2 regions of the Ruminococcus sp. MSJ-25 genome follow, and region 2 is predicted to be linked to the other one. Evidence: riboswitches for the same ligand, from Rfam matches in the RefSeq annotation. Region 2 holds a riboswitch; the other holds the start of a gene.
The links. A riboswitch is a leader RNA that binds a small molecule or an ion and turns the genes downstream of it on or off. The one in region 2 is predicted to bind thiamine pyrophosphate.

Region 1: linked by a shared signal. The riboswitch ahead of KQH97_RS02810 (energy-coupled thiamine transporter ThiT) and the one ahead of thiD (bifunctional hydroxymethylpyrimidine kinase/phosphomethylpyrimidine kinase) in region 2 are both predicted to bind thiamine pyrophosphate.

What each region holds. Positions count from the first base shown of each region.
Region 1 is NZ_JAHLPI010000010.1:15,806-20,236, reverse strand. Features, by position in the region: gene KQH97_RS02820 (uridine kinase) at 1-16, shown strand, start outside; gene KQH97_RS02815 (bifunctional diguanylate cyclase/phosphodiesterase) at 170-1,843, shown strand; gene KQH97_RS02810 (energy-coupled thiamine transporter ThiT) at 1,931-2,515, opposite strand; TPP riboswitch at 2,574-2,683, opposite strand; gene recQ (DNA helicase RecQ) at 2,795-4,431, opposite strand, start outside.
Region 2 is NZ_JAHLPI010000016.1:149,847-154,277, forward strand. Features, by position in the region: gene KQH97_RS08895 (C40 family peptidase) at 382-1,371, shown strand; TPP riboswitch at 1,554-1,660, shown strand; gene thiD (bifunctional hydroxymethylpyrimidine kinase/phosphomethylpyrimidine kinase) at 1,720-2,523, shown strand; gene thiC (phosphomethylpyrimidine synthase ThiC) at 2,520-3,833, shown strand; gene thiW (energy coupling factor transporter S component ThiW) at 4,156-4,431, shown strand, end outside.

The DNA of each region.
Region 1 (4,431 bases), on a different contig from region 2:
CAGCTATAGCTACTAAGACGATAAAACGCCGTCGGAAAAGGACGGCGTTTTGCTATGTTTGCTTGACTTTTTTTATAAAAAGTAGTAAAATGAAATAAGGTAAGTACAGGTATTTTTGAAAACGTTTTCCTGAACGTGATCATTGAATAAAAAATTAGTGGGGATAAAAATGAATTTTGATAATGATTTGATGCTTTTCTTCCGAACGATATATGAAGATTCGGAGAATATGGACAAATGCAGTGCCAAGGTGAAAAGTGCTGTGGCTGCTGTGGCAGACAAGCTTGACATCGTCAGAGCGGAGCTTGCAGTGAAAATGCCTGCAACAAAGCTTTGTGAGGATGGAGCAGATATGCTCATGGTGCTTTATGACAGAGAGAAGGACGTGGAAAACGAGCCTTTTGAGGCAAGTTTTCCTTTGTTTGAAGGCGGCTTTATAACAGTGACCTTTTATTCTGGTAATTCCAATGGCTTTGATAACGAGCAAAGGAATATCGTAGAGATAATCGCAAACACTGTTTTTATCCAATTTAACAGGGTAATTATGCAGGAGCTTGTTACTCATGTTATAAAAACGGATATCGAAACAGGTGCAGCAAATTTAGACGCTTTGATAAATTACGCCGGTATGCTTATAGCACAAAACAGGATAGAGGATTTCAGTATAATTTTTTTCAATATACATAACTTCAAATATGTAAATAAGGTATTAAATTACGAACAGGGCGACGTTGTTTTGCGTAATTATACAAAGACTATATACCGAAATCTTTCAGATGGTGAGATGATCGCAAGACTTGGCGGCGATAATTTCGTTATGCTTGTAAAGAACGAATCGCTCAGAGAATATATTGATATGCTCAGCTTTATGAACATAAGGTATGACGATGGCAAAGTATCAAAGGATTTTATTTTTAGTGCAACCATCGGATATTCGTCAACTGTGGGTATAAGATATCCAAGAGAAGTAATGGCTCGTGCAAGCATTGCATATGCTGCTGCAAGACGAGTTGGCGCAGGCCATGTAATGGAGTATTCCGAAAATATAAAACAAGAACTGATGAAAATTCAGGGAGTGCTGTCAAACTTCATGGCTGGGCTTATGGCAGGTGAGTTCGAGGTGTATTATCAGCCAAAGGTACGCATCGAAACCAAGGAGATATTTGGTGCAGAAGCCCTTGTACGTTGGCATAGAAAGGGAAGGTTATCAGCACCGGTGGAGTTTATTCCGCTTCTCACGAATGACGGAAGCATAATAAAGCTTGACTACTATGTGCTTGAAGAAGTTTGCAAATGGCTGAGAAAACGCATAGATATGGGTTTTGAACCCTTGAGGATATCAGTGAATTTTTCGAGGAAGCACCTGGAAGAAAAAAATATGATAGGTAATATAGTTGCCTTGATCGACAAATACGAGCTTGATCACCAGCTTATAGAAATAGAGCTTACTGAAAGCGAGGATTATCAGAATTTTGAGCTTATCACAGAGATCGTGAATGGTCTGAGAGCTAATGGTATCGTCACATCTATGGACGATTTTGGTACTGGCTTTTCATCGCTCAATATGATAAAGAATGTTGATCTGCAGGTAATAAAGATAGACAAGTCCTTTATTCCTCTTGAAAAGGATTATGAGGGCAAGGATAAAGATCTTATAATGTTCTATTACATTATAAAAATGGTTAAAAAGCTTGGCAAGGAAACTATCGCCGAGGGAGTTGAAACTGAGCAGCAGCTTGACTATCTCAGAGAAGTTGGCTGTGACGCTGTTCAGGGCTTTGTGTTTGACAAGCCTCTGCCTGCGGCTGAGTTTGAGAAACGTCTTGCCTGCGGTTATAACTGATAAATAAAAGGACGAACATTTTGTGTTCGTCCTTTTTTTTGCATGAATGAAAACAGCCGCAGACCGCCAGCCTTTTGCAATGTGTGATTATTTATCCTGTGTGGAAAGAATTTTTCTAGTCTGAGGTATCTCAAAAAGTGCAAACGCACCGATAGCTGTGAATATCATTTCAGGAAGCATATATGAGCCGTTGTAAAGCAGGCTGTAGAGTACGCTGTTGTCTGTTGAGAAGCCGTCCCACAGTGCGCCGAATGACTTCCAGATAACAACGCCGCTGATGAAGTGGCAAACAAATCTCAGGAAAACTGCTATCATCGTTCCTGCTATCCAGCCCACTGCGCCTTTCTTTCTGAAAATTCCTGCCACACCGAGAACTGTGTAGGCTGCAAGATAGTCAATGAATATGCAGGCAACGAGCATTACAGGAGAAAGTCCCCAGCCGAAAAGTCCGTCTGTGATACCCTGAATGAACTGAATGAGAGAGAAAACAAATGCCGCTCCAAGACCCTTTGCTACGCCATGCTTAATGCTGAAAACGGCTATAGGAAGCATGGAGAGCAGTGTGATAGAGCCGCCCCAAGGGAGCTTGTATACTCTGATAAAGCTAAGCACTGTTGCCAGTGCCACCATTACTGCACCCTCGACCAGTGTGAGTGTTTTTGAATTTTTCATATTATACCATTCCTTTCTGCGTACAAAAAATGCGTATGCCTGATAAAAGGGCATACGCATAGATATACACACTATTTTCCTACGCTGGCATTACCCATATCAGGTGCGGTCAGAACATCAATTTGCTCTTTCTCAGCCGAAAAACATTCAGCTCCCGTGTCGTTTTATGTACTATTGTTATTATACTGCTTTTTTCGTGGGTTTTCAATAGCTTTTCTGATTTTCCCCACCTAAATTGTATGAAAACATAAATATTTGTCACAAAACCGCATTTTATTATTAGTTTTGTACATCTTTGCTGAGTATCTCCTCTATGTTCTCAAAAATAAATTCCTGCGCCTGCTTTGGAAAAAGTATCGTCTTGTAGCTGTTTCCAAGCTGTGATATTTTTTCACGCTCTATTATTCCTGCTTCGGGGGAAAGTATTGTAGTTTCAAGAAAGCCCCTGCCGTTTGCTCCGTCTTTTGCAAGATAATTTTCACCTATGAGCCATTCTTTTATGGCAAGTTTTATGCTTCTTATATCGCCGTCTGTGCCGAGCTGATAGAAAATGCTGTCGCATACTTCTGAAAGGGTCATATCCTGTTCTTTGCCTGAAAGCTCACCTGCGTGGGCAATTATATATTCCTTTGTGCTTTGACCGCCTTCCGCCATCTGTTTTTGCAGATAGCCCTCTGGGATATATTTATAACCCGAAGCAGCGTCAGGATTTTCCTTGAGATATTTCTGTATCTCAGCTACAAAGTATCTTCCATAACGTTCCTGCTTTGACTTTCCCACTCCTGAGATATTCAAAAGCTCCGTCTGCGTCTTAGGAAGCTTTATACACATATCACGCAGTGAAGCGTCTGTAAGAATGATATATGCAGGCAGACTTGCCTGTGTCGCAAGCTTGCTCCGCACTGCTCTGAGCCGTCCGAAAAGCTCCTTGTCAAATGTCGTAACTTCGTCCCTGCCGATCTTTGTGACCGTTTCGCTCTTTGGCTTTTTCTTTGGAAGGCGTATTGTAATAGTCTTTTTGTCCATTAATATCTCTGCAGACCTTCTTGTAAGGGTAAGCACAGAAAAATCCCCGTGTGAAGTCTGTGTGATGTAATCATCAGCTTCAAGAAAAGCTATGAGCCTGCGGATATAGACATGCGTGGAGTCTTTCATTATGCCGTATGTCGAAAGAGTGGAAAGGTCAAAACGCTTTACCTTTTCGGAGTCTGAGCCTTTAAGTATCTGTGCTATTACACCTGCTCCAAAAGAAAGGTTTCGCTGGTGAAGTCTATAAATGCAGGAAAGCACTTTCTGACAATCCACAGACACGTCAACTTCTTCTGTTTCTCCGAAATCACCCAAACAGCCTGAACAGTTCTGACAAGGCTTGTCCTGCTTCTCACCAAAATATCCAAGGATAAACTCTCTCAGACAGCCGTTTGTGTTGCAGTAATCGGTCATCTTTTTCAGACGCATAAGATCACGTTTGCGTATCATTTCAAGAGTGTCATCGTCAAGGTCGGGATTGTCATGAGAATTGTTTATAAGAAACTTGTTGGTCGCAACGTCCTGACCGCTGTAGAGCAAAATGCACTTTGCTTCGTTGCCGTCACGTCCCGCTCTGCCTGCCTCCTGATAATAGCTTTCAATATTCTTAGGCATATTATAATGTATGACATAGCTCACGTTTGATTTGTCTATTCCCATGCCGAAAGCATTGGTCGCCACCATGACCTGGACACGATCAAAGATAAAATCGTCTTGATTTTTACGCCTTTCCTCATCAGAAAGTCCTGCATGATAGCGTGAAGCGTTGTAGCCGTCGGCACAGAGCTTTTCACACACGCTCTCAACATTTTTTCTTGTAGAGCAGTAGATTATTCCGCAGTTGTCTTTGTATTTCTCAACTATCCTCACTGTTTCACTGTATTTGT
Region 2 (4,431 bases):
AAACGTTTTCGCAAATGATGCAAAAGACTAATACCAGTTTATAGAATTTGCTTGATTAAATCGACCAAACCATAAGATGATGTTTTTCTTATATTTGTAAGATTGTCATAAATTATATTTATATAATATTAATAAAAAATGATATGATGTTCATAATAATGCAAGAAATCGCCAACAGCTGCATTAAAATAGGAGATTTGTATACTAACAATAAACAGAAACGTATAATACTGCCATAAGTGTTTACAAAATAGAAACTTAATTATTACAGATTGTAATAATTAACGATGTATAATAATATACATGAAATCGTATAAGTACATGAATACAAAAACTGGAAAGGACTGATCCGTTATCAACATAATAAGAAAAATAACAGCAGTGATAATTTCATCAGTTATAATGATAAGCTTTGTGGCATTTGCACCGCAGGGATCCGCTAAGACTTATGTGAATGTTATAACAGCTTCTGCTGCCGACTCGATGACAAAACCTGTTTTGATAAAAAGACAAGCGTATTCAAACAAAATAGAAGCAGGAGTAAAAAATCTCACCAGCTTTTCCTCAAAGACTACATTTGAGGTCTATGTAAACGGACGCTATGTAAGAAAATATACATGGCAGGCACTTAAAAAGGATAACTATATAAATATAACCGATGACGGCAAGCTTTATCTTAAAGCTTCCACAAAATATAAAGTCACTGTCAAAGCGGTAAACGGCAGTGCCAAGTCAGAGTCGTCGATCCTCAACGTAAAGACAGCAGCAAAAACATACTATTATATAGATAAAAACGTTCAGCTTTATAGCTTTAAAAACGGTAGGTTCAAGAAATCCTCAAAAACAAAAGCCTCTGTGGCTGTGTCGGGTACTCTCACTACCGATAAAAATAAGCGTGTGGCAGGTCAGAGCAAGAATATCGGCGGAGCAAATTATGTCCTTATCAATGAAGGCGATCATAAAGGTAAGTACGTCAAGGTAGGAAAAGGTGTGAAGCGTACACCAGAGAGAAAAGCAAGAATAAAAACAGCCGTTGATTATGCCGCAAGCATGAACGGCGGAAGATATGTTTGGGGCGGAACAAAGTATAAGGCAACGGACTGCTGTGGATTGACAATGCAAGCCTATAGAAAAGCCGGTGTGAATATGTATAACAGCGTATATTCGCAGGCGAAAATGGGAAAAGCAGTGTCTTTGAAGAATATAGAAGCAGGCGACCTGATAATCTGTAATAACTATGGCCATGTAGCGATGTATATAGGCGGCGGAAAAATAGTCCATGCTATGAGTACATATTATGGGATCAGAATACAGCCTCTTGCAAATATCAAGTATTGCGGAAAGATAAACACTATCAGGAGAATACTGTAAAGCGAAGCGATTTTGCGGCATAACAAACTGTCGAATAACTGTAGGGGCGACCTTTGGTCGCCCGCTTGGTTTCATAGCACTGTATCGGTAAGTTTCAAATGTAAATGTATACACAATTTTTCCTTGACAATCTCGCTGACCAGTGTTATAATAAAAAAGCAGAAAAACTGCGAAAAATCGAATAAAGTTTGCAGGGGGACCCAAGCGAAAACGCTGGGTTGAGAAGGTAAAACCTGACCCTTTGAACCTGTTGGTCAATACCAGTGTAGGAAGCAATTTGTGTAAATTTACCTCCTGCATGGTCAGGAGGTTTTTTGTTTCCCCTTTTCCATAAGAAAGGAATAAAGTATGTTAAAATGTTTGTCAGTGGCAGGCTCGGATTGCTCCGGTGGCGCAGGTATACAAGCCGACCTTAAAGCCTTCAGCGCTAATGAAACTTTCGGCATGAGCGTTATTACCTCTGTCGTCGCTGAAAATACTACCCGTGTGCTGTCTGTTTTCAACGTACCCGTTGAGGAGATACAAAAACAGATAGACGCTGTGTTTGAGGATATCCACGTCGATGCCGTAAAACTCGGTATGCTCCCAACTGCCGAAATTATTTCAGCAGTTGCGGATAAGCTTAATGAGTATAAACCAAGTATTATCGTCTGCGATCCCGTCATGGTCGCTACAAGCGGCGACGCTCTCTCTGAGGGCGGAACTGTTTCCACCATGAGGGAAAAGCTCTTTCCTATAGTTACGCTCCTTACACCGAATATCCCCGAAGCCGAAGCTATCTCAGGCTTGGAGATAAAGAATGAAAACCATATGGAAAAAGCCGCAAGGATAATAATGGATATGGGCGTAAAAAACGTCCTCGTCAAAGGCGGTCATCTCACCGGCGACGCTGTGGATTATCTCTGTACCCCAGAGGGCGTTCATAAGCTTGCCTGCAAGCGTGTTGATTCGCCTAATACCCATGGCACTGGCTGTACTCTGTCATCTGCCATAACTGCAAACCTTGCCCACGGTATGGATATGCTCTCCGCTGTAACAAAGGCGAAAAACTATATCACCGAGGCAATAGAAAAATCATTCACAGTGGGCAAAGGACATAGCCCCGTTAATCACTTTTATGACTATTACGATTTGAAAGGAACTGTTCTATGAGAAATTATAAAACTCAAATGGAAGCCGCTAAAAAGGGTATCGTTACCCCTGAAATGGAAACAGTGGCTAAGAAAGAAAATATGGACGTAAACGAGCTTATGGCTCTTGTTGCAGCAGGTCAGGTTGCTATCCCTGCCAACGTAAACCATACTGCTCTCTCTGCCGAGGGTATCGGCAAAGGCCTTAAAACTAAGATAAACGTAAATCTCGGTATCTCAGGGGACGCTAAGAATTATGACATTGAGATGCAGAAAGTGGATATGGCTATCAAGTTCGGCGCTGAAGCTATCATGGACCTGTCAAACTACGGCAAGACCAATACTTTCAGAAAAGAGCTAGTAGCAAAGTCGCCTGCCATGATAGGCACTGTTCCTATGTATGACGCTATCGGCTACCTCGATAAAGACCTCCTTGAGATATCCGCTCAGGACTTTCTTAAGGTAGTAAAAGCCCATGCAGAAGAGGGCGTTGACTTTATGACTATCCACGCAGGTATCAACAGACGTGCAATCGAAGCTTTCAGACGTGAGGGAAGAAAAATGAATATCGTTTCCCGTGGCGGTTCACTGCTCTTCGCATGGATGATGATGACAGGCAACGAGAACCCATTCTTCGAGTATTATGACGAGGTACTTGAAATACTCAGAGAGTATGACGTAACTATCTCCCTTGGTGACGCACTCCGTCCGGGATGTCTTGCAGACGCTTCCGACGCCGCTCAGATCTCCGAGCTTATCGAGCTTGGCAACCTCACAAAGAGAGCGTGGGAAAAGGACGTTCAGGTAATGGTAGAGGGTCCTGGCCATATGGCAATGAACGAGATCGCCGCAAATATGATAATGGAAAAGAAGATATGCCACGGCGCACCTTTCTATGTACTTGGACCTCTGGTAACAGATATCGCACCTGGCTATGACCATATCACATCAGCTATCGGCGGAGCTATCGCCGCAGCAAGCGGTGCAGACTTCCTCTGCTATGTAACCCCTGCCGAGCATCTCAGACTTCCGGACGTTGACGACGTTAAGGAGGGCATTATCGCCAGCAAGATAGCAGCCCATGCCGCAGATATCGCAAAGGGCGTAAAGGGTGCAAGAGATATGGACGATAAAATGGCAGCGGCTCGTCACAAGATGGATTGGGACGAAATGTTCGAGATAGCACTTGACGGTGAAAAGGCAAGAAGATTCTTTGAGCAGACCCCACCTGCCGACAGACATACCTGCTCAATGTGCGGCAAGATGTGTGCCGTTAGAACAACAAACATGATACTCGAGGGCAAAGAGGTTAAATTCTGCTCAGAGAAGTAGAAAACTCGATGCAGGGGCGAACAGCGTTCGCCCGCATGAGATAAAAATTGAATGTCAGCTCGACAATTGTACGAAAAATCGGACAATTACATGAGAGCAGATATAAAAAGAATGTAATGTGCAAGAGGAGCGTCTTGCGAACTTTTTCATAAAAAGTATTCAGCGAGGGAACCCGTGTTTCGGGGTGAGAGGGTGCAATGGAGCACCGACCGAAAATAATTTACGTCAGATCGTGAGCGGATAGCATAGCCACGGTCTGTGCGCCGCTGGATAACTTGCTCTTTTTCGTTCGGCGGTGCGATACGATATGGAGGAATAAAAAATGAAAAAGACAAACATTCACAAATTGGTATTCGCAGCAGTATTGGTAGCCCTTGCAGTGGTAGGTTCGCTCATCTCGTTCCCTATCGGCGCTTCAAAGTGCGCACCTGTTCAGCACCTTGTAAATATAATCGGTGCAGTTTTCCTTGGACCTGCATGGGCAGTGGGCGTTGGCTTCACAGCCGCACTTCTCAGAAATCTTCTGGGACTTGGCTCTCTCCTTGCGTTCCCAGGCTCAATGGTTGGCGCATTCGTTGCAGGTATGCTCTATAAGTAC